Regions from separate parts of the Vibrio nomapromontoriensis genome, predicted to be linked through region 2. Evidence: predicted binding sites of a transcription regulator. Region 2 holds the regulator's gene; the other holds the start of a gene.

Region 1 (14,917 bases), on a different contig from region 2:
ACCAAATGGTGACGAAGCAGTATTGTGACCAGCCGTCAAAATCAGCGGCTCAACCCGCAACAAAATAATACTACGCACTCAATTACTATTAAGTTCGACACAAAAAAATGGCTTGCAGATGCAAGCCATTTTCAGTTTGATGACATGAACTTCATCGCTAGTGTATTGCTGCTACGCGAGTGTCGTTCGTAAACGTTTTGCCGCTTCAACCAAGTGCTTCAACGAGGTCTCTGTCTCCTGCCAGTTTCGAGTTTTCAAACCACAATCCGGGTTCACCCATAAGCGCTCTACCGGAATACGTGTCGCCGCTTTTTCAATCAGCTGCTCAATCCATTCCACATCAGGTACGTTGGGTGAATGAATATCGTAGACGCCCGGCCCAATTTCATTCGGATAGTTAAATGCTTCAAACGCATTAAGCAATTCCATGTTCGAACGAGATGTCTCTATGGTAATGACATCGGCATCCAATGCGGCTACCGAATCAATAATTTCATTGAATTCGCTATAACACATATGAGTGTGGATTTGAGTTTCAGGTTTAGCACTGGCTGCTGAAACTTTAAACGCATTTACCGCCCAGTTTAAATATTCTGCATGATCTCTGGTTTTTAGCGGCAACCCCTCACGAATAGCAGGTTCATCAATTTGAATGATATTAATACCAGCCGATTGCAGATCGGATACTTCATCTTGCAAAGCAAACGCTAACTGATTGGTAATGGTTTCTCTTGTCACATCTTCACGCGGGAAGGTCCAACATAAGATGGTAACAGGGCCTGTCAGCATCCCTTTCATCGGTTTTTCAGTTAACGATTGAGCATAGCAGGTCCAATCTACGGTCATCGGTGCTTCACGCTCAATATCGGCAACAACAATCGCCGGTTTTACACAGCGAGAGCCGTAGCTTTGTACCCAACCAAATTGCGTGGTTTGAAAGCCTGACAGGTTTTCTGCGAAGTACTCCACCATATCGTTACGTTCGGCTTCGCCATGAACCAACACGTCTAAGCCAATCTCCTCTTGGCGCTTCACGGTATCTTGAATAAACCCTTGGATTGCTTCTTTGTATTGCGCTTGGGTAATATCACCACGCTTAAACGCAGCTCGAGTTTGTCTTACTTCGCTGGTTTGCGGGAATGAGCCAATCGTCGTCGTCGGCAACAATGGCAGTTTAAGCACTTCTTTTTGGTGATGAGCTCGCTCTGCGTACACAGCACTACGGTTAGCATCGTTCGCATTCAAGCCAGCGAGTCTCTGCTGTACACTGGCCTTATTGACCCAAGTAGAAAGCTCACGGTCAATAATCGGTTGACTGTACTGAGCACAATATTCAACCGCTTTTTCATCGCCTTCAAGCGCTCTAGATAACCAACTGACTTCGGAAACTTTTTGTTTAGCAAAAGCAAACCAGTTTTTCGTTTCGTCAGATAATTTAGTCTCAAGATCTAAATCTACCGGGCTGTGTAACAAAGAACACGAGGTTGCTACCCAAAGGCGCTCGCCTAGTTGCAGTTTCGCATCACGTAGAGCACTCAACTTACTATGAAGGTTAGCACGCCAAACATTACGCCCATTGATCACACCAGCAGATAGCACCCATTGACTTGGCAGTGCTTTCACGACGTCATCAAGTTGCTCAGGCGCTGCCGCTAAATCAATATGTAGGCCATCAACATCCAGCTCGGTAATGGTTGGTAATACATCAACAATAGAATCAAAATAAGTAGTGAGTAGCACCTTTACATCGCTTCTAATAACTTGATATACCAATTTAAAGCTATCTAGCCATTTCGACTCAAGCTCAAGTGCCAATATAGGCTCATCAATTTGTACCCATTCCACACCCAACTTTTCAAATTTGGTGAAAATAGCTTGGTAAGCGGTAAGCAGTCTTGGCAGCAGAGCTAATCGGTCAAAGCCCTCTTCCACTTCTTTACCAAGGTACAAATAACTCAACGGCCCAAGCAATACTGGCTTAACATTATGGCCTTGCTGCTTCGCTTCACTAATCTCATCAAATAACTGAGTCCAGCTCAATTCAAACTTATCATCGGCAGTGAATTCCGGCACGATGTAATGATAGTTAGTATTAAACCATTTGGTCATGTCTGATGCGGCTTCACCTGAGCACCCACAACTGGCTTGTGACTGCCCTCTACCAACGCGAAATAGCGTATCAAGATCAGGGAAGCCGCGTTGATGGCGCTTAGGGACATGACCCAACAACAAGCTTGTTCCGAGTACATGGTCATACCAAGCGAAATCGCCAGCAGTGGTAAACGACAATGCATTATCTTGCTGAAGTACCCAGTTCTTTTTGCGAATACCAGACGCCACCTGTTGCAGTGCTTTTACGTCTGTCTCACCTTTCCAGTACTGTTCAAGTGCAAATTTCAGCTCGCGTTTCTCGCCAACTCGTGGGTAACCCAAAATATGTGTTGTTGTCATGGTGATATTCCTTATTAAGCAGTCCAGATGTCTAAACTATCCCGCACCATTCAATATAAAACAACTCCAATTAATTCACCTTGGTTATGAATTATTTTCAACATCTTTAGTAATGAGTTATAGCCGTCTAGACGTTTACTTAAGGAAGAATTCGCGTTAAGTTAGTCCTCAGGGATAAAGATTAGGGACAGTCATGATAGAGCTTAAGCATCTAAAAACATTAGCAACATTGCGAGACACGGGGTCGCTTACTGCGACAGCAACCTCACTACACCTGACTCAGTCGGCACTCTCCCATCAACTTAAAGATCTAGAAACACGGATTAGTGCACCGCTGTTTATTCGAAAAACTCGCCCAGTAAAATTTACCTCAGAAGGCGAGATTTTGTTAAAGCTCGCCAATGAAATTTTGCCTCGATTCGCGCAAGCAGAAGGCGAGTTGGCGGGATTAAGAGAAGACATACATGGTCGTCTTCACATGGCTATCGACTGCCATTCTTGTTTTCAATGGCTCATGCCTGCACTCAAAGAATATCAACTTGCTTGGCCACACGTGGAGTTGGATTTCTCTTCCGGTTTTGGCTTTGAGCCTCTACCCGCATTAGTCGCTGGCGAACTCGACCTTGTTATTACCTCCGATATCCAACCGCGATCAGAAGTGCACTACGAAGCCTTGTTCGATTTTGAAATGCGCTTAGTGACATCAATTTCACACCCTCTAGCCGAGAAAGATCGCATTGAACCCAATGACATTACCGACCAAACGTTGCTCACTTACCCAGTGCAAAAGCAGCGTCTCGACATTGTGAAGCACTTCCTTACCCCCGCAGGAGTGGAACCACAGCGATGGAAACAAGCAGACAATACCTTAATGCTAATTCAAATGGTCTCTGCTGGTCTTGGTGTTGCAGCGCTACCGAATTGGGCGGTGAGCGAATTCTCAAGACAAGGGTTAATTACCAGTAAACCACTCGGAGAAGGACTCTGGCGAAGGCTGTATGCTGCAGTTAGGCACAGCGAAAAGGACAAGCATTACCTGCAAGCATTTTTCTCCACCGCTAGACAGCAATGTCAACAACACCTGGAAGGGATTCGCGTCGCATAAGGCGAGCACCTACTAACGATCTCACGCCTTAGAAACATCTGCTAATGCGCATACGTTGATTACACACGCTGAACAAAGTTAACGAGTAATAGTACATACCCACAGACATAAAAATGGCTCGTTAGTTAAACGAGCCATTTCTTATCTTCTGTAACTTTTCAATTAGCGTCTATTTATTGAGGCTTGACCACGCCGATACAGATTGGCTCTTCTGGCTCTTGTGGTGAATCTTGAAATATCACTTCTTTTTGAACATCTACGCTAAACTGGGGCCACTCATTCGTGAACCGAGAAAACGCACCATCATGGCAACCTTGCCCGGCATAGCCTAGTAGCAATACACCTTGCGCACGGATTTTGTCTGCGGTGATGTGACGGTTATAAACATTCGGCAGCGTATCGTTATTCCATTGATTCGTCATTTTTGGGTGAGGTGCGATATAAAACGTCAGCCATTCAGAAAGCTCACTGCCACCCACTAACGTAAGCTCTGCGTCGGTATTTTCATCCCAATACTGCTTCGCTTGATTGCTCAGTGTCTTAATACCAATAAAGTCTTGCCCAGCATTCTTCACGTTAAAAATCATCACCGATGCATAACCAGTAATAATCACCAACGCCATAACAGACAGCACTTTAAACGCACCGCGCAGTTGACCGTGGATTTGCGTTGACAGATAAGCCACTAAAACAGCAGGAGCAGGCATAAAGAATGGGTGCAACCACTCGACTAATCGTCCACCTTTATGGAAGGTAAACCAACCCATAATCACAATGAGCGGCGCGAGTAGAACAAACGTGTTTAGCCATACTTTTTCTGGAATGGAAGATCTAAAGCGAAACGCATTCTTGCCTAGCAATCCTGCAAGGAGAATAAAAGGATAAAACACGGAAAGCAGCGCCAACCAACTACCTGGGCTTAACTGTGCCGATACTTGCCCACTCACCCACTTAAGTGAAGAGAAGTTATTAGCAAACAGCCAAAAAAAGTTTGGCAGTACCAGAGCAATAAATGCCGCAATGCCCGCGTAAAACATTGGTTGTTTCCATGCTTTGCGGACACTTGGCACTGCTAAGCTCACAATAAACACCATGGCTACAGGCGCGAAAGTGGTGTACTTCGCCATTGCAGAACAACCCGCAAGGATACCAAATGGAACCCACCACTTTGGATTCTCATACACCGCTTTGGTAAACATCAACAATAACCATGACCAAGAGCCAAACAACAAGTAATTGTCGTTATATGGGATTGCCTCAAAGTTAATGACACCAGAAAGGTTCAGCGTTAATAGCCCCAACCATGCTAGAGCGACAGAATCGGTTAGTTTGTACGCCAAACGGTAACAACCGAGCATACCTAAGGCAATCACACTGAAATGACCAACATACCAAAACGCCGAGGCAAACTCTGTTGAAGGAGACACTAGAAGAACACGAGCAAAAAATCCAACAAACCAAGGGTTATTTGGGCTACCCCACTCACCGTTACTGGCCCAATTTAAGGCTTCAATCGCATCATAAGGTACGGCTGGGTCAAGTTGATAAGAGACAAATGCCCATGCAACGGCATAGATAAAGCACCAGATGCCGGCCATTCGGTGTGAACGCTCTACCTCTTCGGCGCTTACGCCTTCTCGATCAAAACTTAAAATTGTTGTTAGCATTGGTTGAACTGACTCCCCGATACCTTTCATATCGCTGTTAACGTTTTTGGCTGTGAACTTTACGCAAAATAAACTCGAGACTAAACGGTGTTACGTCAATTCTCTGTAAATATCAATGCGATATATAAGCCACTAAAATATAGACGCAAATATTATAAAAAACACAAATAAAAGGCAGGTCTTTACGTGTATGGATTTGTCATGAGGTAAAGCTCAGCAATGACGTGAACACAAACGGATTGTCTATCTACTCAGCAAGCAGAGGTCTCAAGGGCCAATTGAGACCAAACTAACTGGTTGGGATCTGAATGATTAACCCAGGATTTATCCTCACGCGCTTCTAAATAACACTGAATACCATCAAATAATTGAAACGCTCTTGGCCCACCTAAGTGCTCATGTTCCTCAAAGAAGCGGTCTTCAAAGTGCGACAACTGATGAAGGTTCGCTATCGATCGGTTCATCATCCATGCGATTGCTTCAGCTTCAACCATGATGTTGTTGAGCCTCACTGTCTGAATAGTACTGACATCCACGCAATTCAGCTGCGTGTTTGACCGCTTTTGGGCTTGGTCCGTTTCTCGACGTTGTTGCTCAACCTCACATAACAATTGGCCTCTTAGTTTTTGTGTCGGCCTTGGATTTAATCGCGCAATTCGTAAACAGTATTCAAACTGCTCCTTACCTAGAATATCAAATAGACCAGTAAGCAGCGCTTCATCCACTCCCTCTGATTTCACATAGAAAGCCAAGGCTGACTTGACATTTAAAAACCGAGTGCCTTGAAATTCAAAAAAGAAAGTATCATCACACGACTCCACTGCAGTGCCATCTACCGTCAGCATCCAGCCCTGAAAATCGACCCTTTCGCGCGCAATTTCATACATTTTCCATGCGCTTGCTCTAAAACCTTCAAAAATCGCGCCTTCTAGTTGCGACTGCTCCAGCTCTTCCTTGGTCCAATTTACACCGATACCAAGATGTTTCGCATACTTATTAAGAAGACGATCCTTTATATGCAAACGAAGCGGCCAAATCGTCATCGTTACTTTTTTATCGGTAAAAGAAGCGCACTCAGTACAAGTGGGCAACTCAATTCCGCCACTGATGGACAGAGGGCATCGTAACGTCCCACTGCTGGGCTCGCCACAAAACCAACATTGGTATCGTGATTCAAAAGGTATATCGATGGGAAAATAATCAGCCACGTTATTGGATCCTGAGCAGTAAATACGAAGTGCAAAGTACAGGGGACTACGAATAAGTGCGAGAATACAGGAAGGTGACTAGGCATGTCGATTCGGCTGGCGGATTTAGCGATATATTTAGCTATCTGGAGAAGTTATGCACGAAGCCGCGCTGGCGACGTAGCATTAAAGGTCTAAACAATGAGCCAGAGAAGACACTTCTCTGGCTCATTGTTAAATTATATTACCGATAGATTAGTGCATTAAAAAGAAAACGCAAAACCTAGTGCATAGTCATCACCGTTTTTCGCAGTGTATTCTTTATCTTCATTACTCGTTTTTGGGCGACACTTTTCATCCCCCTTCACCAAACTTACCCAATGGCGAAGGCCCGTCCCATTGTACCCTTCTGCTTGTCCAAATGTTGTACAGGTTTCAAGCTGAATATCTTCAATAGTGACAAACTCAAGACATCCTGTACCTTTACGACGGCCCATTGTTACTTCTACATGCGTCCCACTTTCATCACGAAGTAAAATGGAGTCCGGCGCGCATTTATCACCGGTATAAGCGACAAAGCGTTTAGCATGCTTAAGGCCACAGTGCTGGCCATTTTTGAAATAAGCCTGTACATGACGGTAGTTAATTTCGTAGCTCACCACATCTTCATGAGAGCCATTATCTAGCGGGAATAAGGTATCAAGAAGTTGTTTCGCCATTTTTTGCTTTTGCGTCAGCTCATTAGATTTGACCATTTCCACGGCAAACACAGCTTCTGCGATAAAATTATGTGTGTGATGTTGTTCTGTTTTATCGAATGTCTGCATATTCATAGTCTATTCCTTCAAAGCTAATGGATAAAAACTTAAGCAAATCCCCTAAACGTTGGTGCTAATTCGTCATCGTTATTGCTTGTTAAGTAGCATAGCGCTTTTTTGACAACAATTTCACAACGAAATTTTTACACTGTCAATTTTACAAAACCACTCTGTAAAAAACACACCATGACCAACAAAAATATGAGCATTAATACTTAGTATTCAAAAGGTTATAACCTTTCCCACCCCTATTATGACAAACGCCGTTTTTATACAAGTTTGTGAAATTGTCAAAATCAACGAGTAACATTGGCCCTAGTTCATAAGCCTCGCTGCCATTCCTGACGCAGTGGAATCTGCTCTGGATGGTTAATAGCCAACTCGACTTTTTGCAACAACGCTTGCTTATCTCGGCCTAAAATGCCTTTCAATACTAGGTAATTAGACGCATGATCAGAGCGGAAAATTGTCTTTTCCAGCTGTAAGTTTTCTAACAAACAACGAATTTCAGCGAACAACTCTGGTTGCGTCAACTGACGAAACTCACCATTAAATGCCGTGGCGACACGTTCTTCGCCGAATGGAAAGGATACAACCAAGGTAGATAAGTAATCTGGTTGAGCTGCATTCATTAATTTCGCCGAGTTCAATGCATGTTGTTTACTCAGAGTAGGACCACCAAGTCCATTCAAGATCATCACCGAACTTTTCATTCCGGCGGCTTTAATTTTATTAAGTGCCGCAAGCGAAGAGTCAAAGCTCTCGCCCTTTTGCACTCTCTTTAATACTTCGTCATCACCACTTTCACAGCCGATATACATTAAGCTAAGCCCAAGCTGGTGCAGCTCGGCCAACTGTTCTGTTGTTTTATTGGTTAGGTTGCGTGGTAAACAGTAACTGGAAATTCGCTGAACATGAGGCAAGTATTGGTTGATGAGCATACAAATCTCTTGCAGGCGACGAAAAGGTAATGTCATGGCATCACCATCAGCCAGAAATACCCGGTGAACTCGCGCGCCTGATTTTGCGATCACCTGTAACTCTTGCGCTATTTCTTCAAGTTTTTTCGGTCTGAATTTTTTCTGGGGCTGGGTGTACATATCACAAAATGTACATCGATTGTGGCTGCATCCATTCGTCACTTGAAGTATCAACGATTTCCACTCTGAAGGCGGTCTAAATACAGGTTCGATATAATTAAGCATAGGGCGGTTCTCATTCCGTTAGCGCGCTGGTTGGCATCTATCGTACTTTCTATTGGCAAAATAACAAACTGCGGCTAATCACCCTAACTCTAATCGACAAAGCAAAATAACATCATTCTCGCCATTGCTCTGTTCTGCGCTGCTTCACAAACTCTCCTATCAAATTTTCACTCACAACATAATAAATCTATATTGATACAAATAGTATCGATATATGGGTAATTAAATATGCATGCGGTAGAAAATGTTGTGACAAAGATCGGAGAATCCCCGATATGGAAACCAGACACTAATAGTGTGGTATGGGTAGAAGCAGCAGGACAGGAGATCTACGAATACTCGCTAAGCACAAGGACACTGAATACGGTGACAACCCCATTTGATATCACTGCCATCGCACGTTGCGATGACAATGGATGGGTCTGCGCAAGCAAACAGGGACTATTTTATTGCTCAGTGAATTTCGATACATTCACCCCTCTCTCAGACCCTTGCTTCGATACTGCTCACCTCCATCTTAACGACGCTGTCACCTCACCAACGGGTGCCTTATGGTTTGGCTCCATGAATCACACTCATCTTGAAGCACCAGATGGCAAGCTCTATCAACTAACACAAGGCACGGCGAAAGAAATGGATTCAGGGTTTAGTGTTGCCAATGGTATTGCATTCAACCCCGTACTAAAGCGCGCCTATTGCTCCAACATGTTTCAACGGAAAGTCTATGAATACCAATTAGATGACACCATGAGCCGTATTCTCGATAAGTCCGTTTTTGTGGAGTTCGAACAAAGCAAAGGGTACCCCGATGGACTCGCCGTCGACCGTCAAGGCAATCTCTATATCTGCCACTGGGAGCGTGGCATGCTCTCTTATTATGCCCCCTCACAGCAACAAATCGGCACTTCAACACTTATTGATGAAATCGACTTGCCAGTAAAGCACGCCACTCGCTGCACTTTTGGAGGTAACGATTTCAACACATTATTTGTTACCACAGCCAATTTTGAACTGAGTATTCAAGAAGCGCACCTTTACCCTCTATCAGGACAATTGCTTGTTTTAGATGCACCAACGCCAGGGCGAGAAGAGTTTTTGATTAATTCAGTCGCATTACCAAATTTGAAACACGTTATTGAACCGCTAACCAGTTGAAACTCGATGAAGACTCTGGGACTATAAAGCGGCTGTAGCCCACATCACCGCAGTTTACGTGGTATCAAAGGATGTCATTATAGGGTTCGCCATTAAAAGGAAGCAAAGGTGTCGGAAAAAGTAAATTCAGTTGATCGTCTTATCAATGTTATTGAACGTATTAGTGAAGCGAAGAGCCCTATCGCCGCCTCTGATATCATCTTTGAATCTGGCATCCCAAAACCCACTTGCCATCGTTTGCTGCAACAACTTGAAGAAGCTAACTACGTTCAACTGGATGAACGAGGGCACTTTTACCCAGGTTCTCAAATGCTGTCCATCGCCTTGGATGTAAGATGGACCAACCAACACAAGTTACAACGTCAAGCCATCCTACATGGTCTGTCCCGTAAACTTAAAGAAACCTGTGGTTTAGCGCTAGCTAATGACGACGCTAACCCACACATGGTGTATTACGATCGGATTCAAACTAACTGGCCACTGCAAATCGTCATCCCTGTTGGTTTTCCAACGCCTTTATGGGCATCAGCCAGTGGTAAGCTGTTCTTAAGCACTCTCACCCCACCACAACTTCGTCGTGTTCTAAGTAAATTAGAGCTATCTCAATGCGCCAAAAACACCGTTATCGACAAGCAGCGTCTTAAAAAAGAGCTCAATACCATTCAACGGCGCGGATACAGTGTCGATGATGAAGAGTTTATCGACGGCATGGTCGCGATAGCCCTTCCGCTTTATGATCAGCTAGGTAATTTTATGGCTGCGTTATTTTGTCACTGTCCTAAAAGCCGAAAAAGTGTCGCCGACCTTGAAAACTACCTCCCTATTTTACGAATAGCACAACAGAGTTTAGAGGCGGTTTATCAAAACATGAAGTTGTCAGCCGATAGTAAAGAGTAATTCGCCAGCATAAGTAGAATGGTCACCCAACGCTTACCCTGTTGAGAAATACTTAACCATTGGATCTTGCTGACTGCTATCCCCCCTCTTTCTCTAGCAAGGACACACACTTTAAATACTCAAAATAAAAGGGCTCAATGGACACTCATCTTGATAATAACCCCAAACAAATGTCCCCTCTAAGACTCCAACAAGGGCTCAGGCTATAACAAGGACACACACTTTAAATATTCAAAATGAAAGAGCTCAATGGACACTCATCTTGATAATAACCCCATACAAATGCCGCCCCCTTTAAGGTACTGGGCCGATGTCTTTCATGAATTAAGAGACCATTTCCGGACTATTTACCAGCTTGACGGCATAAACTGTTCTTAGCGCATTCCATCAGGCCTGCCAATGACCAGTGTTCCACTGGAATAACCGAAGAGACGGGCAGAGTCAGCTTTGTAGCTATTCGAGTTGATAAATCTGTATTCTTTGTTTGTTTAGAGCGAACTTAGCACTCTGGGCCTGAACATAGCTACCTATAGCAGTAGAGCGGGGTTTTTCCAATGTCCTACATACTGATAACCAACGTCTTTGATTGAAGCTCAAACGAGCCAGAATAGGCGGTTGATTATCGTCCATACGGGTCTTTCCTTTTCGAAATTGGCGTGCTGTCCAATCAACTAAATCAATGTAATCAATCAGGCGAAACGGAATACCATCTAGCATTTCATTCGTTGGGTTGCCAATAAAGGGATGTAAACACGGAGCTGTAGCCAAATTTTTACTCAGCGCAACGATTCTGGCTTTTATAGAAGTAAACTCCGATGTTTCAGGGGTGTTAGCAATGCCCGCTCGAATAGGATTCAAATCCACGTACGCCATCGCCGCGACAAGCGCTTTTTCATCAAGTAGCGCTTGGCTTTTGAAGCGGCTTTCCCAAAAGTGGCCCGTGCAGCTGTCTTCTCGGTTCGCCCTACATGCTATATCGTAATTAAGCTCTTTCATGAACCAACTTAAGCTCCATAGTCTTTCCCGCCATGTTTCTATGAGCTCAAGACACTTGTCTTTTTCTGCTTGGTTAGTGAGTTGCTTATTCCGCCAACGCTGTATGAGTACGGGCAATTGATGCTCTCGCGCCCAATGCTCAACTACATCGTGAAGCGATAACGCTAGCGCTTTGTCTTTCTTAATGTGCAACACCAAGTGGTAATGATTACTCATGATGGCGTAGGCGCAAACATCAATGCAGTATACCTGTGTCAGAGCGTGAATTTTTCTCTCAATCCACTCTCTTCGATGTTCGTAGCTAGTGTTGGTCAAAGGGTCTTCACCGCACAAAAAACTGCGCCTCACACAGCGTGATACGCAGTGGTAATAAGAGGTCACATCAACAGAGATGAGCTGTTTTCTGGCTGTTGTCAAAATAGGATCCGCTATGAAGGTTTTAAGTACCTTAGCAGCTCTCTTTCAACGGAAGTGTCGGTGAATAGGCGAATTAGACAAAATCAAACTAATTTCATACTTTTGTGTCTGTCCTTTGATTTTCTTTTTCTACAGCCACTACTTCTTCGGTGTCTGTCCCGTTTGTGTTGGCGGTGTGTGTCCCTACTAGTCCCGCTACTAGTGCAGTTAGTGTTGAGAGCTATCCGCAGTTCAACTCATCTAAGGTAAAGTCCAATATTTCCTTCGCAGCAGACTGCAATTCTGGAAGGTGCGTTTTTAGCTGCTCTAACGAAATGCGAAAGCTAGGGGCATGACAAAACAAATAACCAAAACTCAGCTCGCCAGAGCTAATGGGTACAGATATGGCAACCATACCATCAACAAATTCTTCGTTATCTTCACCAAAACCTTGTTCAGATATACGCGCCAATTCTTCGAGAAATAGACCTTCGTTGGTGATGGTTTTTGAGGTGTATTCTGTAAGCCCCATATGCTGAACTACGTTCTCACGAATCGTGGCATCAAGTGATGATAAATAGAGCTTACCCGACGCGGACGCCGCGATTGGAGCAAGACTGCCTTCTGCCAAGTTAATTTGCAGCGGCCAATTACAATTGACGCGCTCGAAATAAATCATCTCGATGCCGTTTGGTACTGAAATCCCACACGTTTCTCCAATACGATCAGATAAACCTTGCAACACAGATGTGCGCTGCTCAGAAAAACGCTGATTTTTCAAAATGTCATGAGATAGCGACTGAAGATTGGGCCCCGCGATTACTCGACCTATTATGTTTTCTTGAAGATGACCTAATGAAATAAGCTGATTAATCAATTTATTAGCAGAAGCAATAGGCATAGCCAAATGTTCCGCTATCAATTCTCTATTGAGTTGACCTCGACTTTTGGCAACGACCGCGACAACTTGCAACACTCGATCTAAAGTGGAGCCTTTAGTCGCACTTGCGGAATGAGCTCTAGTTGAATCGACTTGCTCTTGATTGGCTTTTGTTGCGCTGGCTTTAGTTGAATTCGAAGTGACCATAAAACTGAGTTCTTCCTTGAAACGATATTCAATAGACTTAGATAGCCTATTGGTTTTATTAGGTAAGTGCAACTCAACACTTAGCCTAATTCAAGAACGATCGAACTCAATAACAAAATAAGGGCTTACCTTATAGTAAGCCCTTCAGGGTTTAGTGTTGAACGAGTGCCGCATTCCCCCAACTTGCGTGATCGTACCCGTTACCATTGCCACTATCATTCACTTTAAGCGACAGCGATGTGGCGTCTACGGGGATATCAACAGACACGACTTCTGCGGTGTCTGTCCCTGTTAGTGTTGCACTCTGATAATACAGCACACCATCTAATTCTACTTGGAACACCACCGAGCCAGAGTTACCCACTTCATCATCAACGCCGATGCTCGCAGAGAAGCGACTGTACTGAGCCGCAGGAATAGTGTAGTTAACAGTGGAATTAGCATGAACACCAAGACCTTTCGCAAAGGTCTGTCCTCCAATCGAGAGCGTCGTTCCGTCTTGCGCAGCTTCTTCTCCATTACTCATATCTTTTTCGATTGAGCCCCAGCCGTTAGTCGACGAATCTTCCTGAAGGTCACTCAAATAGACGGTTGTTGGAACGCTTGGGCTACTGCCAGGGTCTTCGGTCATGAATAAATTACCAGTGCCGTTATCCGAAGGATGAATCCAATTGGTCCCCCCATCTGGATCATAGGCAAAAGCAAATCCTGTATGAGGACCACTCCCCCCATTACCGTTACTCAATCTGAGTTCAAACTGGTGCCAACCTGGAGAGAGGTTAAGATTGGTAGTGGACACTCTATCACTCCAAAGATCACTGCTTAATACCAATTGACCATCTATCCAGAGACGCGTTTTGTCATCGTTATTCTCACTAAACGAAATCTGACCATCAGCGTCGTAGATATAGCCGGTATAAACCTCTGTTGCATTGCCTGCAATAGTGTCTTCCGTCTCACTCAAACTGGTCGTAATAACCGTTTTGGGGTTGGCGTCAGTTTCGTTAATATTGCCCGAAAGAGTGCCATAGAAAAGACCAGGAACGGCGGCGGTAGAGCCATCACTCGGCGTACGCAGTTTTGCATCTCCCCAGGAACCGTGATCACTACCTACACCATCACCCGCATCGCTTACCACAAGCTTTAGCTCTTGCGCGCTATTGCTTATATTTACCGCTACGTACTCGGCGACATCACTGCCTCGTAAAATACTACTTTGATAGGCCATCACACCATCCAACCAGACCTCAAATACAACGGAACCTGAACTACCCGTCTCATCATCAACGCCAATAAAGGCCGTAAACTGATCGTAATTGCTGCCCGTCAGACTATAGGTAATTTCCGAGTGAGCGTGAACGCCAAGACCTTTTTCAAATTCACTGCCTCCAATAGAGATTGATTGCCCATCTCCTGCTAACTCTTCTCCCACACTACTGTCTTTCTCAACAGGTCCCCAACCATTGCTTGATGTCGTTTCGGTTAGATCACTGAGATAAGTGTAAGTCGTAGCCTGAGGCGGCTCTGGGACAACAATATCTGGACCTTCGTATTCGATTTGCTCAAGATACGCAACCAGTGCCGCTCTCTCGGTACTATCAGCTACGCTATGCTGAGCCCCAATTTGTAATACATCATCGAGTGTCGCAGCCTGTCCGTTATGGAAGTACGGCGCACTACTCCAAAGCCCAATAAGACTTGGAGTATCAAAGCCAACTCCAGCTAACGGGGCATTGATACCTTGCCCTGATGACGCTTCAATGGTGCCAACATCATGTCGCTGCATGTCGGTAAAATACACGCCAGAGTGACAGCTATCGCAACTTTTCGAACTAAACAATGCTTCACCAGTCAAGGCTTCAGCTGTCAATGAACCAGACGATTCTCGATGCGGACTTTTCGGAAATTGATTTAAGCTGCTCACATAGAAAGCCAGGTTATCTAAGTCTTCAC
Region 2 (14,917 bases):
AGCCCCACACTAAATCTCGGCCACATCCACGGTGGTGATAGCGCGAATAGAATCTGTGGCTGCTGCGAATTGCATTACGATGTCCGCCCACTACCGGGAATCAGCCTAGATGGCCTAGATAATATGTTAAGAAGTGCACTAAAAGAGGTAGAAGCAAAGTGGCCAGGACGCTTAACCATTACCGCACTGCATGAGCCTATTCCAGGCTATGAATGCGACCATCAACATCCTTTTGTTGGCGGTATGGAGCATCTATGCAACACCCCATCTGACACGGTCAATTACTGCACCGAAGCACCATTTTTGCAAGCGCTGTGCCCAACGCTAGTACTAGGCCCTGGCTCAATTGATCAGGCACACCAACCCGATGAATTTCTTAGCCTAGACTTTGTCGACCCAACCATCAATATTCTTGCTAAAGCCATCAATAAATATTGCTTTGAGTAAGGCAATTTGACTCAAATCACTCACACAATGTAATAAATTTTCAACATTGCCGATTGGCTGGGTGTTGCTGTACAATTATTCAGCAACACTTCAGCATCGCAACAATCAACAAAATCATTACCCTAAATCAATAACGAATTCGATGAAAAAAGGCATGCTACATTAAGCAGTTAAAGGTTTGCATGCGCTTTTCATTCCAATGCGATTATTGCAAACATGGATTACTTTATTTGACTACGCCTAGCATTTTTCGCTAGATTGTTAAGCTGAAACGGAATAATGGATGTAGTTAAATTACAAGGCAGGATGACTATGAACGAAAAATACGCCCCATTGAAAAGCAATGTTAGGATGCTTGGGCACTTGTTGGGGAATACCATCAAGGAAGCACACGGAGAGGCGATTTTAGAGAAAGTTGAAAAAATTCGTCAACTTTCCAAATCCGTTGTACGTGCAGGCAATGAGGCCGATCGTGAGATTTTAATCGATGAGATTAAAAGCCTGCCTAATGAGCAATTAACGCCAGTCGCTCGTGCATTTAACCAATTCCTCAACCTCACCAACATCGCCGATCAATATCATACGATCTCACGAAGCTGTGAGGCTGATGTCTGTGAACCCGACCCAATCTATACGTTGTTTTCGAAATTAAGCCAAGAAAACATCAGCAAGCTCGATACTGCACAAGCGGTTCGCGATCTTAATATCGAATTGGTACTGACCGCGCACCCAACAGAAATCACCCGTCGTACCATGATCAATAAACTGGTGAAAATCAACGAGTGTCTCTCTAAGCTTGAACTCAGTGAAATATCAGATAAAGAACGCAGCAAAATCGAGCGCCGCCTAGAGCAACTTATCGCGCAAAGCTGGCACTCTGATGTTATTCGCCAGCAACGCCCAACCCCGCTTGATGAAGCTAAGTGGGGCTTTGCCGTTGTCGAAAACTCCCTATGGGAGGCCATTCCTGAATTCCTACGTGAAATGGATGATCGCCTGAAGAACTATTTAGGTGAAGGATTACCCATTGATGCTCGCCCAGTGCATATTTCTTCATGGATGGGTGGCGACCGCGACGGAAACCCGTTTGTAACGCACAAGATTACTCGTGAAGTCATGCTACTCTCTCGCTGGAAAGCAGCAGAACTTTACCTACAAGACTTCCAAGAGCTCATCACTGAGCTGTCTATGGTGAAATGTAACGACCACGTTAGAGATCTTGCAGGTGAGCAACACGAACCTTACCGAGCGATTCTAAAACCAGTCCGTAAGTTGCTGGTGAATACGCTGGAAGTACTGGAAGCGCAAATCAATCACCAAGATGTGCCAAACAAGCCGATTCTTGAAGACAGTGCACAGCTGTGGGAACCCCTATTAGCGTGTTACCAATCACTGCGCGAAAGCGGCATGGCCATTATTGCTGATGGGTCACTTCTTGATACTATCCGCCGCGTGAAAGCCTTTGGCGTTCACCTGGTTCGCTTGGACATTCGTCAAGAAAGCACACGCCACTCAGACGTGATCTCTGAGTTGACTCGTCATTTGGGTCTTGGTGACTACGACCAATGGAGCGAGCAAGATAAAGTTTCTTTCCTTATCAACGAACTCAGCTCTAAACGTCCACTACTACCTCGTGACTGGGAGCCGTCAGAATCTGTACAAGAAGTGTTAGATACTTGTCGTGTGATTGCCTCTCAATCACGTGATGCTTTTGGTGCCTACGTCATCTCAATGGCGCGCACCGCATCTGACGTTCTGGCGGTTCACCTGATTCTGCAAGAGTGTGGCTGTAAATTCCGTATGGATGTATGCCCACTGTTTGAAACGCTTGAAGATTTAAACAACTCAGAAGCGGTGATGAAGCAGCTGTTTGAGATTGATTGGTACCGTGGTTATATCCAAAATCACCAAATGGTGATGATTGGCTACTCTGACTCGGCGAAAGACGCAGGCGTGATGGCCGCAGGTTGGGCGCAATACAGTGCAATGGAATCTCTGGTTGAAGTCAGCGAACAAGCAGGCATTGAAATCACCCTCTTCCACGGTCGTGGCGGTTCGATTGGTCGTGGTGGTGCGCCTGCACATGCCGCACTATTATCCCAACCACCAAAGAGTCTAAAACGCGGTCTACGAGTCACTGAGCAAGGCGAAATGATCCGCTTTAAACTCGGACTCCCTGAAATTGCCATTAACAGTTTCAACCTGTATGCCAGTGCGATCCTAGAAGCAAACTTGCTACCGCCGCCGAAGCCAAAACAAGATTGGCGCGATCTCATGGAAGTGTTGTCGCAAGTCTCTTGTGATGCCTATCGTCGTGTTGTTCGTGATGAACCAGACTTTGTTCCTTACTTCCGCCAAGCAACGCCGGAACTAGAACTGGGTAAACTTCCACTAGGCTCTCGCCCTGCAAAGCGTAACCCTAACGGCGGTGTAGAAAGCTTACGCGCTATCCCATGGATTTTCTCTTGGAGCCAAAACCGTCTTGTGCTTCCTGCCTGGTTAGGCGCGGGTGAAGCGATTCAGTACTCTATCGATAAAGGTCATCAAGCCCTGTTAGAAGAAATGTGCCGCGAGTGGCCATTCTTCTCTACTCGCTTAGGCATGCTAGAGATGGTGTACACCAAGTGCAACATGGAAATCTCACGCTACTATGACCAACGTTTGGCTGACCCAGAGTTACTACCATTAGGCGACAAACTACGCGCACAACTGCAGCAAGATATTAAAGCGGTATTGAACGTAGAAAATAACGATCACCTCATGCAAAGTGACCCTTGGGGGCAAGAGTCTATTCGTCTACGTAACACCTATGTTGAGCCCCTCAACATGCTGCAAGCCGAACTTCTCTATCGCACACGTCAGAGCGAAGAGACAGAAACTGAGCTAGAAGAAGCGCTTATGGTGACCATTGCTGGCATCGCAGCTGGCATGCGAAACACCGGATAGGCAGTATAATATTTCAAAACAAAGACAAAAGGTCGCATTTTGCGGCCTTTTATTTTACCAAAGCGCCTTACTGAGTCTTTTGTTAGTTCTTTTCTAGTGATACCAGCCTCTATTCCACTTAATGCTTATAAAGTTCTATATAATTAAATCCTGTTGTCCGATAAAAATAATAAAAGTAACTATCGGCGACATGGGTTGTGTGTTCATACAACCTCCTAGGTGACAAAGGCTTATAAAGGCGACTGTGTTAACCACACAGACCATGCTTCTTACACAAGACCATTCTAACTTTTCAACTGATGAACGTTAGCTTTGGCCGCGTCACAACTTAGATGACGGTAACAAGCGCCATAATTACTATTAAGTTATTGATCTGGATTTTTATCATGTCACTACCACACGTTATCCTTACTGTATTAAGCACTCGCGACGCGACTGGCTACGACATCACTAAGGAATTTTCTGCAAGCATCGGATATTTTTGGAAAGCGAGCCACCAACAGGTGTACCGTGAATTAAACAAAATGGCAGACAAAGGTCTTGTGACTTGCAAATTAGAGCCACAAGACGGCAAGCCTGATCGCAAGGTGTACTCCATTACCGAATCTGGACGTGGAACCCTCAGTGATTGGTTTGAACAACCAACTGTTCACCCTACAGTCCGTGACGAGTTCTCAGCGAAACTCGCAGCCTGTGCGGTTCAACCTTCAGCCGCATTTCGTCTACAACTAGAAGAGCTGATTGAAGACTCTAAAAAGCTGGTTGCACACTACCGTGAAATTGAAGCGGCGTACTACGCAACGCCAAGCACGCTAGATACTCATGCTCGTTTAGAGCGCCTAACACTGCGTCGTAACCTATTTTCACGTCAAGCTTGGTTAGACTGGGCAGAAGAGACACTGGCTGAGCTTGAAGCTATCGCTTAATGCAATGCTTTGAAGCTAGTACTTGGTTATAGGTCAACGCCTTTAAGCCTAGGCTACTAAAAACAAAAAAAGCGCTGGATTTGCATCCCGCGCTTTTTTATTGTTTTTCTGCCTACTTTTGCCAATGACTCTACGATTAATTGGCAATGCTTACGTGCACTATGCCCCTTGTGGACGCACACCTAATGTATGGCAAAGTGCATACGTCATCTCTGAGCGGTTAAGCGTGTAGAAGTGGAAATCTTTTACTCCTTCACGACTCAACGTTCTAACCATATCGATCGCTTGGCTTGCTCCCACTAACTGGCGCGTTGTTGGGTCATCATCTAGACCTTCAAACTGCTTCTGCATCCAGCCAGGCACTTTTACTTTATTCATTGCCGCAAAACGAGACGCTTGCTTAAAGTTAGACACCGGCAAGATACCTGGAACGATTTCAGCATCAATGCCAGCGGCCACACAGCGGTCACGAAATCGAAGGTAGCTCTCAACATCAAAGAAAAACTGAGTAATCGCACGGTTAGCACCCGCATCAATTTTACGCTTTAGGTTCAGCAAATCAGATTGAGCACTTTTGGCTTCTGGGTGTACTTCCGGAAAGGCTGCCACCGAAATATCAAAATCATGACGCGACTTAAGTAGCTCAACTAGATCAGAAGCATACATATCCGGCTGACCGCCGCCTTCTGGGATGTCACCACGCAAAGCGACAATGCTCTGAATACCATTCGCCCAGTAGTCATCAGCAATATCAATCAGCTCGCTGCGAGAAGCATCAATACACGTTAAGTGAGGAGCAGCGATTAAACCCGTTTCATTTTTTATCTCTTTAATGATGGAGTGCGTACGATCTCGCTCACCTGAGTTAGCGCCATAAGTTACAGAAACAAACTTAGGCTTAAGCGCTTTCAAACGATGGACAGACTTCCAAAGCGTCTCTTCCATATTCGGTGTGCTTGGCGGAAAGAATTCAAAAGAAACATTAATATTGTCCGAAAGCTCAGCAATATTTTGGTTTAAGGCATCAATGTGCCCAGCATGCGTGTATCCCATGGTTCTCTCCCTAAATTGCCAAAGTTGGTTATCCCAGCCAACCTTAGACTAAAACCTGTCTGTCATTAAAAGTGATAAATCTAAATTTGTAATTTTTTGACGTTTAGACGTCTATATGTCTGTAGAATGAAATGAATGGCATTTAAAGTCAATAGCATCACAATGAATTTTTTTCATGTTGAACGTTAGGGAAATTGAAGATGCGTGACGTTAGAAACAAAATCCCCCCTGTATACGAAAATAAAAGGGGGGATTGAACAGAGGTAACAATTAATTTAGAAGTAGCACAATTAATTTAGAAACAGCAACAATCAATTTAGGAGAAGCAACTCCCTATTGAGAAGCAGCAACACCGGATTTAGAAGAAACTCGATATTAAATTTAAGTCCGACTGAATCGCTCCCGCCGTCACTTCTCGTCCTGCGCCAGGACCTCGAATCACTAATGGGTTATCTTTATACCACTTGCTTTCAATCGCAAAAATGTTGTCACACGGCAAAAGGTTAGCAAGCGCATGCTCTTTAGATAGCGCCTCAATGCCGACACGAGCCTTACCAAAGCGATCTAAGCGCGCCACATAGCGTAGCACCTTATCTTCTCTCTGTGCTTTGTCTAGACGCTCTTGAAGCAATTCGCTCAGTAACCCAGACTGCTCAAAGAAACCATCCAGTGTCAGCTCTTGTAGTGCCTCTGGAACTAAAGACTCAACCACAACACTATCGGGTTCAATATCCAAGCCCGACTCACGAGCCAAAATAACCAGTTTTCGCATCACATCAGAGCCATCTAAATCCGAGCGAGGATCGGGTTCAGTTAACCCCTGCTGCCACGCTAAGTCGACTAACTCAGCAAATGGCACGCTGCCATCAAATTGCTGGAACAACCAAGATAAGGTGCCAGAGAAAATTCCCGACAGCGCCACAATATCATCACCACTTTCGCGCAAATCACGCACGGTATGGTTAATAGGTAAACCCGCACCTACGGTGGCGTTATATAGCCAATGACGGCTAGTTTTCGCGAAAGCATCTTGCACGCGATGATAATCAGCACTTGGTGCTGAGCCCGCAACTTTGTTTGCAGAAATCAGATGAACGCCATGTTCTGCAATGGATACGTATTTTTGTGCCAGTACTGGACTCGCCGTCACATCCAGTACGACGGCTTCATCATAACCATGCAGTGCGGCAATTTGCTTGAGCCAGCGATCGCCTTCATGGGCTATCGCTTCATCTTTATAACGCTCGAGCACGGTAAGTTCATCCAGACCGTTTTCATCAAACCAATAGCTTTGACTGTCGACCACCGCCACGAGATCAAAGCTCATGCCGCGACGTTTTTCGAGTTCAGGTTTTTGCTGCTTGAAAAGCTCTAACCATGAAGAACCGATATTACCTTTACCACATAAGGCAACGGCAACACGCTTCTGAGCTTGAAAGAGTTGAGTATGAACCGATTTCACCATCGGCATCACATCGGATCGACGCAGTACAGCCGCTAAACTCAGGCCTGAATCCGCTTCACAGAAAAATTCCACCGGAGCGTGTTTCAACTGTTGGTAAAAGCCAAAGCAATGATTGGCATTTTTCGTCACACCAGCGCCAACCGCCGCAAGCATGGCAAAGCCTTCTTTCAGCTTAATTTCCGCTTCAATCGCCAAATCTTGCAATTCATTGAGCGTCCCTGAGGCAATCTCTGGGGTGTACGCTAGACGCAAACGCGATTGGTCGGCCTGCGCTTCAAAGGCTAACGGTTCGAGTTGCGCTCGCTTTAAGCCATTTAATACTTCCGCTTTGGCACGTTCGAAATCATGACCGTTACCAAATGACAACTCTATGAGTAGCACTTCTTCTAATGAAGTAATAATTTTGGCACCGCGACCTGATGCCAAAACACGCTCAATTCGCGTGGATCCAGATTCAGGTAAATAACTGCAACGTAAGTTCAGATCCATGGTGCTTTGCGCCACAGGTTGAAGGGTACGGCTGTGCAATACTGGCGCCGCTAGACGCGCCAATTCGCTCGCTTCATCTAGTCGTAATAACGGCAACAAACACGCATCAGACACCACTCGAGGGTCAGCACTGTAGACACCAGCCACGTCACTCCAAATAGTCACGCTCGCCACTTCCGCTAACGCACCAATCACGGTCGCCGAATAATCCGAGCCATTGCGACCCAGTAACACCGTTTCGCCATCACTGTTTTGTGCCATAAAGCCAGTAATCACCACTCGGTGATGCGCATGCTGAGCTAAAACACTTTTGATCAGTGGATAGGATTGAGCGCGATCCACCTCAGGCTGAGCGCCAAATTCAGCACGCAAAAATGCGCGGGCATCTTGCGCTACGGCAGGTAAATCATGTTGTCGCAACAATGCAGCTAGCAATCGAGAGGACCACACTTCGCCATGACCTAACACGGCGGCTTTCTGAGCTTCGGTTAATGGCGCAACTTGTTCACCTAGTGCACTAAATTCATCCGCTAGCTGGGCGCGTAATGCCTCGGCATCTTCACCTTCAATCAACGCCTCAACCAACTCCAATTGAAATTGTCGTAACGCTTGGAGATGTTCATGAGCCACGCGACCGTCTTTGTTTAACGCGTCTAAAAAGTCGATTAAACGGTTAGTGGTTTTTCCTGCGGCCGACACCACAATAAGGTCATCAGAGTGAGAATAATCTTTTAGAATCGATACCACACGGCGATAGCACTCAGGATCAGCAAGACTGCTGCCACCAAATTTATGTAATTGCTTCGTTGTTGGTACGTTAGTATTACTCATTGCCGTCGTTACCCTTCAAACGTTCTTGCTTTATCAAAAGCCTGTTGTAAGTCTTCAATTAAATCTTGCGCATCTTCTAAGCCTACAGACAAACGTAACAATTGTTGTGACACGCCCGCCTCTGCAAGCGCTTCTTCACCCATTGCGCGGTGGGTCATAGAAGCAGGGTGACAAATCAAACTTTCCACGCCGCCCAATGACTCGGCAAGAGAAAATAGCTCAAGTTGACCAACAAAGTACTTGAGTTGCTCAAAGCTACCGGCAAATTCAAAGCTCAACATAGAGCCAAAGCCCGATTGCTGCTTTTTAGCAATCTCGTGACCTGGGTGCTCGGGTAGGCTTGGATGATAAATAACTTTCACCAAGGCTTCATTTTGCAAATAATCGAGAATCACTTGTGAGCTCTCTTCATGAACACGCATACGCGCGCCTAAAGTACGAATGCCACGTAGCGTCATGTAACTATCAAACGGTGTACCCGTGGCACCGATGCAGTTGCCCCACCACGCCAACTCTTCGGCATGCTCTTCGGTTTTGGTGATCACCACACCGCCAATCACATCTGAGTGGCCATTGATATACTTGGTGGTTGAATGAATAACAAAGTCTGCGCCCAACTCTAAAGGCTTTTGGTATACCGGTGTCAAAAAGGTGTTATCAACGGCCACCAGCGCGCCAACTTGTTTGGCTTTTTCACATACTCGAGCAATATCCACCACGCGAACTAGCGGGTTAGAGGGGGTTTCAAGTAAAATAAGCGTCGGCTTTTTAGCGATCGCCGCATCTAATGCCGCCTCATCACCTTGATCGACAAATTGAACCTTGAAATCGCCTTTTTGAGCGCGAGTATTAAATAAACGATAAGAGCCGCCATAACAGTCATGTGGCGCGATAATAAGATCGTCAGGCCCAAGAAATGCCGATGCCCACAAATTCAATGCGGATGTCCCACAATTGGTCACCACCGCCCCTTTGCCTGATTCCAACTCAAATAATGCTTGCTCTAGCAAACCACGGTTGGGGTTACCAGAACGGGTATAATCGTACTTAGGCACGTCGCCGAAAGCAGGAAAGCCATAATTGGTAGAAAGGTAGATAGGGGGTACGACAGCGTGGTGTTGAGTATCTGACTCGATACCCGTTCGTACCGCGATGGTCGCTGGCTTCCGATTGCTCATAGAAACATCCTTTATTAACGCGCGCAAAGTGAAGACTAAATAGGGTTTTCATCATGCTTGAACCGACAGGGAAAAGCATCAATCTTTGAAAAAATTAACAGTCCGTTAAACTAAGCCCCACTTTACTGCCCATTTTGTGAGACGTCAACACTTCTAGACGTCTATATGTCTTTGCTTATGGCAGTAAATGCCGCTAAAATTGCACCTTTCTTATTAAACAAATTTACGATCAATAAACGAAGGTGTGCAATGGCAGATTGGAATGGCGAATACATTAGCCCTTACGCGGAGCACGGCAAGAAAAGTGAGCAGGTTAAGAAGATCACGGTATCCATTCCGTTAAAAGTGCTAAAGATATTGACGGATGAAAGAACTCGCCGCCAAATCAATAACCTACGCCATGCTACCAATAGCGAATTATTGTGTGAAGCGTTTTTGCATGCCTATACCGGTCAGCCACTACCGACCGATGAAGACTTGAGAAAAGACCGCCCAGATGATATCCCTACGGAAGTAAAAGCGATGATGACGGCGATGGGAATTGAGTTCGAAGCGTTTGATGAAGAATAAAATCTAGAAACTGGGTCCTGGGTCCTGGGTCCTGGGTCCTGGGAAAAATAAAAAAACGTTGACCGACAGGGCAACGTTTTTTTTGAAGCATATTCCAGGAACTAGGTACCTTTTTTCCCAAAAGCCCTAATATCCCCAAAACCCTACTATCTCCAAAGTCTCAACGACCTACTCAGTCATATAATTTTCAGGCATTTCAATTCTTGCCACGCCGGACTCTACTGCCGCGACCGCGACTGCTCTTGCTACTCGTGGTAACAAACGTGGATCCATTGGTTTTGGAATGATGTAATCTTTGCTAAATGACAACGCCGAGACACCAGCCGCATCCAATACTTCTTGAGGTACAGGCTCTTTGGCGATTTGACGAATAGCCTCAACAGCAGCAAGTTTCATCGCATCATTAATTTCGCTGGCTCGTACATCTAGTGCGCCACGGAAAATGAACGGGAAACACAATACGTTATTGACTTGGTTCGGGTAGTCCGAGCGCCCGGTACCCATAATGAGATCATCACGAACTTCATGGGCAAGTTCTGGTTTAATTTCAGGATCTGGGTTTGAACATGCAAAGACCACTGGCTTTTCTGCCATGAGTGTCAATGCTTCTGGAGGAAGTAGATCAGGCCCCGATACACCAAGGAAAAGATCAGCACCTTCAATCACATCTTCAAGAGTACGCTTATCCGTGTTATTCGCGAACATCTGCTTATATTCGTTTAAACCTTCACGGCGCGTGTGAATCACACCTTTACGATCCAGCATGTAGATCTTTTCACGCATCGCACCACATTTGATCAACAGCTCCATACACGCCGTCGCGGCAGCGCCTGCACCCAAACATACGATCGTAGCGTCACTTAGCTCTTTGCCTTGCAGCTCAATCGCATTCAGCATACCAGCCGCAGTTACAATCGCCGTTCCATGTTGATCGTCATGGAAAACAGGCACGTCACAACGCTCAATCAAGCGACGTTCAATTTCAAAACAATCTGGCGCTTTAATGTCTTCTAGGTTGATACCACCAAAGGTGTCTGAAATATTCGCTACCGTATCCACAAACTCATCTATTGTGCGATGCTTCACTTCAATATCAATAGAATCTAACCCAGCAAAACGCTTAAAGAGTAACGCCTTACCTTCCATCACCGGTTTCGAAGCAAGCGGGCCCAAGTTACCTAACCCTAAAATCGCGGTACCATTTGAAATCACGGCGACCATATTGCCCTTCGCCGTGTATTTATACACATTTTCCGCGTTTTGCGCGATTTCTCGTACCGGCTCAGCCACACCAGGGCTGTAGGCGAGAGCAAGATCCTTGGCAGAATCTGCGGGAGTCGTTAGAGCGATTTCAATTTTCCCAGGGGTTGGGTAGGCATGATAATCCAGAGCTTGTTGGCGGAATTCATCGATTTGGTGGTCATCGGACATGGTATGTGATCCTGCTTTTTCGAGTATGAAAGACTGAGTGTGATGGTTTCTTGTTTTAGTATAACCCGCTTAATAAGCGTATTTCGCTCGCCTAAAAGGGGGACAAGCGCGCGCATGTTATGTTCAGTGCGTCGCAACTTTAACCAATCATACTACGCTAGTTATCAGCAGTTTTGAACGGATACATCGGTATTTATACTAGTGGTCAGTCAAGCTATAACAACACGCTATACATTAAAGGGGGATAACGAGGGGATGGGACAAGCTAAGGGAAAAAAGAAGCAACAAAGATAAATAACAGAAACAAAAAAGGACGCCGAAGCGCCCTTTTTATATCTACGTAAGTAAAATAATTACTTGCTAGATAGTGCGCCGAAACGCTTGTTGAAGCGATCAACACGACCACCAGTATCAACGATACGTTGCTTACCAGTGTAGAATGGGTGACATTTGTCACATACGTCTAGGTGAATTGAATCTTTCGCTAGCGTAGAGTTGAACTCAAATGTATTGCCGCAAGAACAAGTTGCTGTTACAGCTTTGTATTCTGGGTGGATACCAACTTTCATGGGAAACCTCAAATTTAGGCCGTGTCGCTATCCGAATCTTTGCCGGACACCACACGTAGTGAAAAAAATACCTGTGTTACCGCTTTTTACACTCAAAGGTGCAAATAAGCCATACCATCAAGGCGCAGTATAGTAATGAATAGTCGAGATTGAATCAACTAAAATTGCCACTTTTTTCGCCACCTTTAGGTGGCTTCATTCAGTTTATTCAATTAACTGTTTATCGAACCCAACATAGCTAGGTAGAATAGTCCTCTATTTTATCAATACCGATTTTACTATGCGCCCAAACGTTGCTCGTGTCGCACTGCCCGTGCCACTAGATAAACAGTTCGACTACATTGTTCCTACTCACCTCTTTCCAGTGGTGGGAGGGCGCGTATCTGTGCCGTTTGGACGTCAAACACTCGTCGGTATTGTGACTCAGTTCAGTCATCAGTCGGACTTTCCCATTGACCAACTCAAGCCGATAAAAGCCGCGCTTGATAGCCGTCCGATTTGGTCACAATCTTTATACGAACTTATTACTTGGTGCAGCCTTTATTACCAGCACCCATTAGGCGATACGTTACACAACGCTCTACCGGCGGCGCTGAGAAAAGGCAAACCCGCTGAATTTGCCACCACCGTTGAGTGGCAGTTGACAGAAGCGGGCAAAAATCAATTAATGCATGGTTTTGGCCGAGCCGTTAAACAAGCCAAAGCGATGCATTTTCTAGAAAGTGGCCCCTGTTCGCATCAAGCGCTATTAGATAATGACATCGGCAGCACAGTGCTAAAAACACTAGATGAGAAAGGTTGGGTTCGCTCTCATGAAAAACAGGCGCCAACGCTCAAGTGGCCAAGCGACTTAACCAATACTCCGCCCGATCTTCGACTCAATGAAGAACAAGCCATCGCGATTGCCTCGGTAAACAGCCAAACCGAATTTGGCTGCTACTTACTAGAAGGCGTGACAGGCTCTGGGAAAACGGAAGTCTATCTAAATATGATCAAGCCCGTGCTTGAACGCGGGCAACAAGCTCTCGTACTGGTACCAGAAATTGGCTTAACGCCACAAACGATAAACCGCTTTCGTAAGCGTTTTAATGTGCCCGTAGAAGTCATCCATTCAGGGCTTAATGATACCGAACGCTTAAATGCTTGGCTCAGCGCCAGAGATAAAGTCGCGGGTATTGTTATCGGCACACGCTCGGCATTACTCACGCCCTTTGCGGATCTTGGTATCATTATTGTTGATGAAGAACATGACACCTCTTATAAGCAGCAGGACAGCCTACGCTACCATGCCCGCGATGTGGCGGTTATGCGTGCCAACAAAGCACAGATCCCGATTGTTCTTGGCTCTGCAACCCCGTCATTAGAAACGCTGCAAAATGCGTTAAGTGGTAAATACCACCACTTAGTATTGAGTCAACGTGCAGGGCTTGCGGTTCCCACCACTAATAAAGTAATCGATGTAAAAGGTCAGTATTTAGAAAGCGGGCTTTCCGCACCGTTGATTGCGCAATTGCGTCGCCATTTAAACGCTGGCAATCAAGTAATGCTGTTTCTCAATAGACGAGGCTTTAGCCCGGCTTTAATGTGCCATGAGTGTGGCTGGATCGCCGAATGCAAACGCTGTGATGCCTATTACACCTATCATCAGGCCAGCAATGAAATTCGTTGTCACCATTGCGGCTCCCAACACCCCGTTATCCACCAATGCCAAGGCTGCGGCTCGCATCAACTGGTTACAGTCGGTGTAGGCACTGAACAATTGGAATCTCAACTCGGCGAGCTGTTTCCTGAATACAAAACCATTCGAATTGATAGAGACAGTACGCGCCGAAAAGGCAGCCTTGAAGCAGCGCTAGATGCGATAAAGAAAAACGAATACCAAATCCTTATTGGTACGCAAATGCTGGCCAAAGGACACCACTTCCCCAACGTCACGCTCGTTGCGTTACTTGATGTAGACGGATCACTTTATAGCAGCGACTTTCGCGCGTCAGAGCGCTTAGCACAGCTATTTATTCAAGTGGCTGGACGAGCTGGGCGCGCCAGCAAACCAGGAGAAGTCTTACTGCAGACCCACCACCCCGATCACCCTTTACTGCAGTCATTACTCAACAAGGACTACCGACACTTTGCCGATACCGTTCTGCAAGAAAGAAAACAGGCACACCTGCCACCATTTAGCTTCCTTACGTTAATCCGTTGTGAAGCCAATAACCCCGCAGATGTGGAGACGTTTCTACGTCAGGTTCGCTACTCCCTTGAAGCGCATCCACTGTTTGATAATAGCTGCCTGGTACTGGGTCCAACCCCAGCCCCTATCGCCAAACGAGCGGGTAAGTCACGGTGGCAACTGATTTTGCAGGTACCGTCACGTAGCGTGATGCAAAACATCATTTCCAGTGCGAAGCCGGTGATCTCTCAATTACCATTAGCGAAAAAAGTGCGCTGGTCGATGGATATCGAGCCGCAAGACCTTAGCTAGACCATCGCAAACGTTTACTTTTAAAAATATCACCAGCTTTAGATGTGATACACTTCACAACTATGATGCAATTTCTGTTAAATGGACCGTAACTTTTTGTTTGGAAATGAATAATTTCCATTAATGCGTCATGATAATCAAGACCTGTTTATTCGCTTTGTTTATCCTAGCCATCCTAGTTAATTGACGACAATTCGTTGATTAAAAACTCAGTAAAATGGCATAACAAGAAAGATAACTTGAATAGCAAAGTGATGGCGAAAACCGCCAAAAAGTGCACTGAAAAGCAATCAGTGAAATAGGTATTTCATTAAATTAGCAAAACATGAGGAAAGTATTGTATGGCGACAATGAAGGATGTTGCCCAGCTTGCAGGGGTTTCTACCGCCACCGTTTCACGTGCACTAATGAACCCTGAAAAGGTCTCATCAAGTACGAGAAAGCGAGTGGAAGAGGCGGTATTAGAAGCTGGATATTCACCAAACTCCCTAGCTCGAAACCTGCGTCGTAACGAATCGAAAACCATCGTC

Evidence for each region. The regulator MetJ, encoded in region 2, represses methionine synthesis genes. The targets are predictions, from matches to a motif close to TTAGACNTNTANANGTCTAA.
Region 1: the regulator MetJ is predicted to act here: its motif matches at 2,571-2,590, upstream of metE (5-methyltetrahydropteroyltriglutamate--homocysteine S-methyltransferase).

The regions. Positions count from the first base shown of each region.
Region 1 is NZ_JAKJSS010000014.1:134,192-149,108, forward strand. It holds gene L4D05_RS18400 (GspS/AspS pilotin family protein) at 1-68, shown strand, start outside; gene metE (5-methyltetrahydropteroyltriglutamate--homocysteine S-methyltransferase) at 172-2,451, opposite strand; gene metR (HTH-type transcriptional regulator MetR) at 2,645-3,556, shown strand; gene L4D05_RS18415 (ArnT family glycosyltransferase) at 3,730-5,223, opposite strand; gene L4D05_RS18420 (hypothetical protein) at 5,475-6,431, opposite strand; gene L4D05_RS18425 (aldolase/citrate lyase/malate synthase family protein) at 6,674-7,243, opposite strand; gene L4D05_RS18430 (radical SAM protein) at 7,549-8,433, opposite strand; gene L4D05_RS18435 (SMP-30/gluconolactonase/LRE family protein) at 8,662-9,588, shown strand; gene L4D05_RS18440 (IclR family transcriptional regulator) at 9,697-10,485, shown strand; gene L4D05_RS18445 (transposase) at 10,939-11,898, opposite strand; gene L4D05_RS18450 (IclR family transcriptional regulator) at 12,119-12,964, opposite strand; gene L4D05_RS18455 (NPCBM/NEW2 domain-containing protein) at 13,116-14,917, opposite strand, start outside.
Region 2 is NZ_JAKJSS010000017.1:60,486-75,402, reverse strand. It holds gene argE (acetylornithine deacetylase) at 1-447, shown strand, start outside; gene ppc (phosphoenolpyruvate carboxylase) at 760-3,393, shown strand; gene L4D05_RS20245 (PadR family transcriptional regulator) at 3,780-4,319, shown strand; gene metF (methylenetetrahydrofolate reductase) at 4,479-5,372, opposite strand; gene L4D05_RS20235 (bifunctional aspartate kinase/homoserine dehydrogenase II) at 5,731-8,157, opposite strand; gene L4D05_RS20230 (O-succinylhomoserine (thiol)-lyase) at 8,166-9,335, opposite strand; gene metJ (met regulon transcriptional regulator MetJ) at 9,585-9,905, shown strand; gene L4D05_RS20220 (malic enzyme-like NAD(P)-binding protein) at 10,074-11,336, opposite strand; gene rpmE (50S ribosomal protein L31) at 11,690-11,905, opposite strand; gene priA (primosomal protein N') at 12,186-14,387, shown strand; gene cytR (DNA-binding transcriptional regulator CytR) at 14,729-14,917, shown strand, end outside.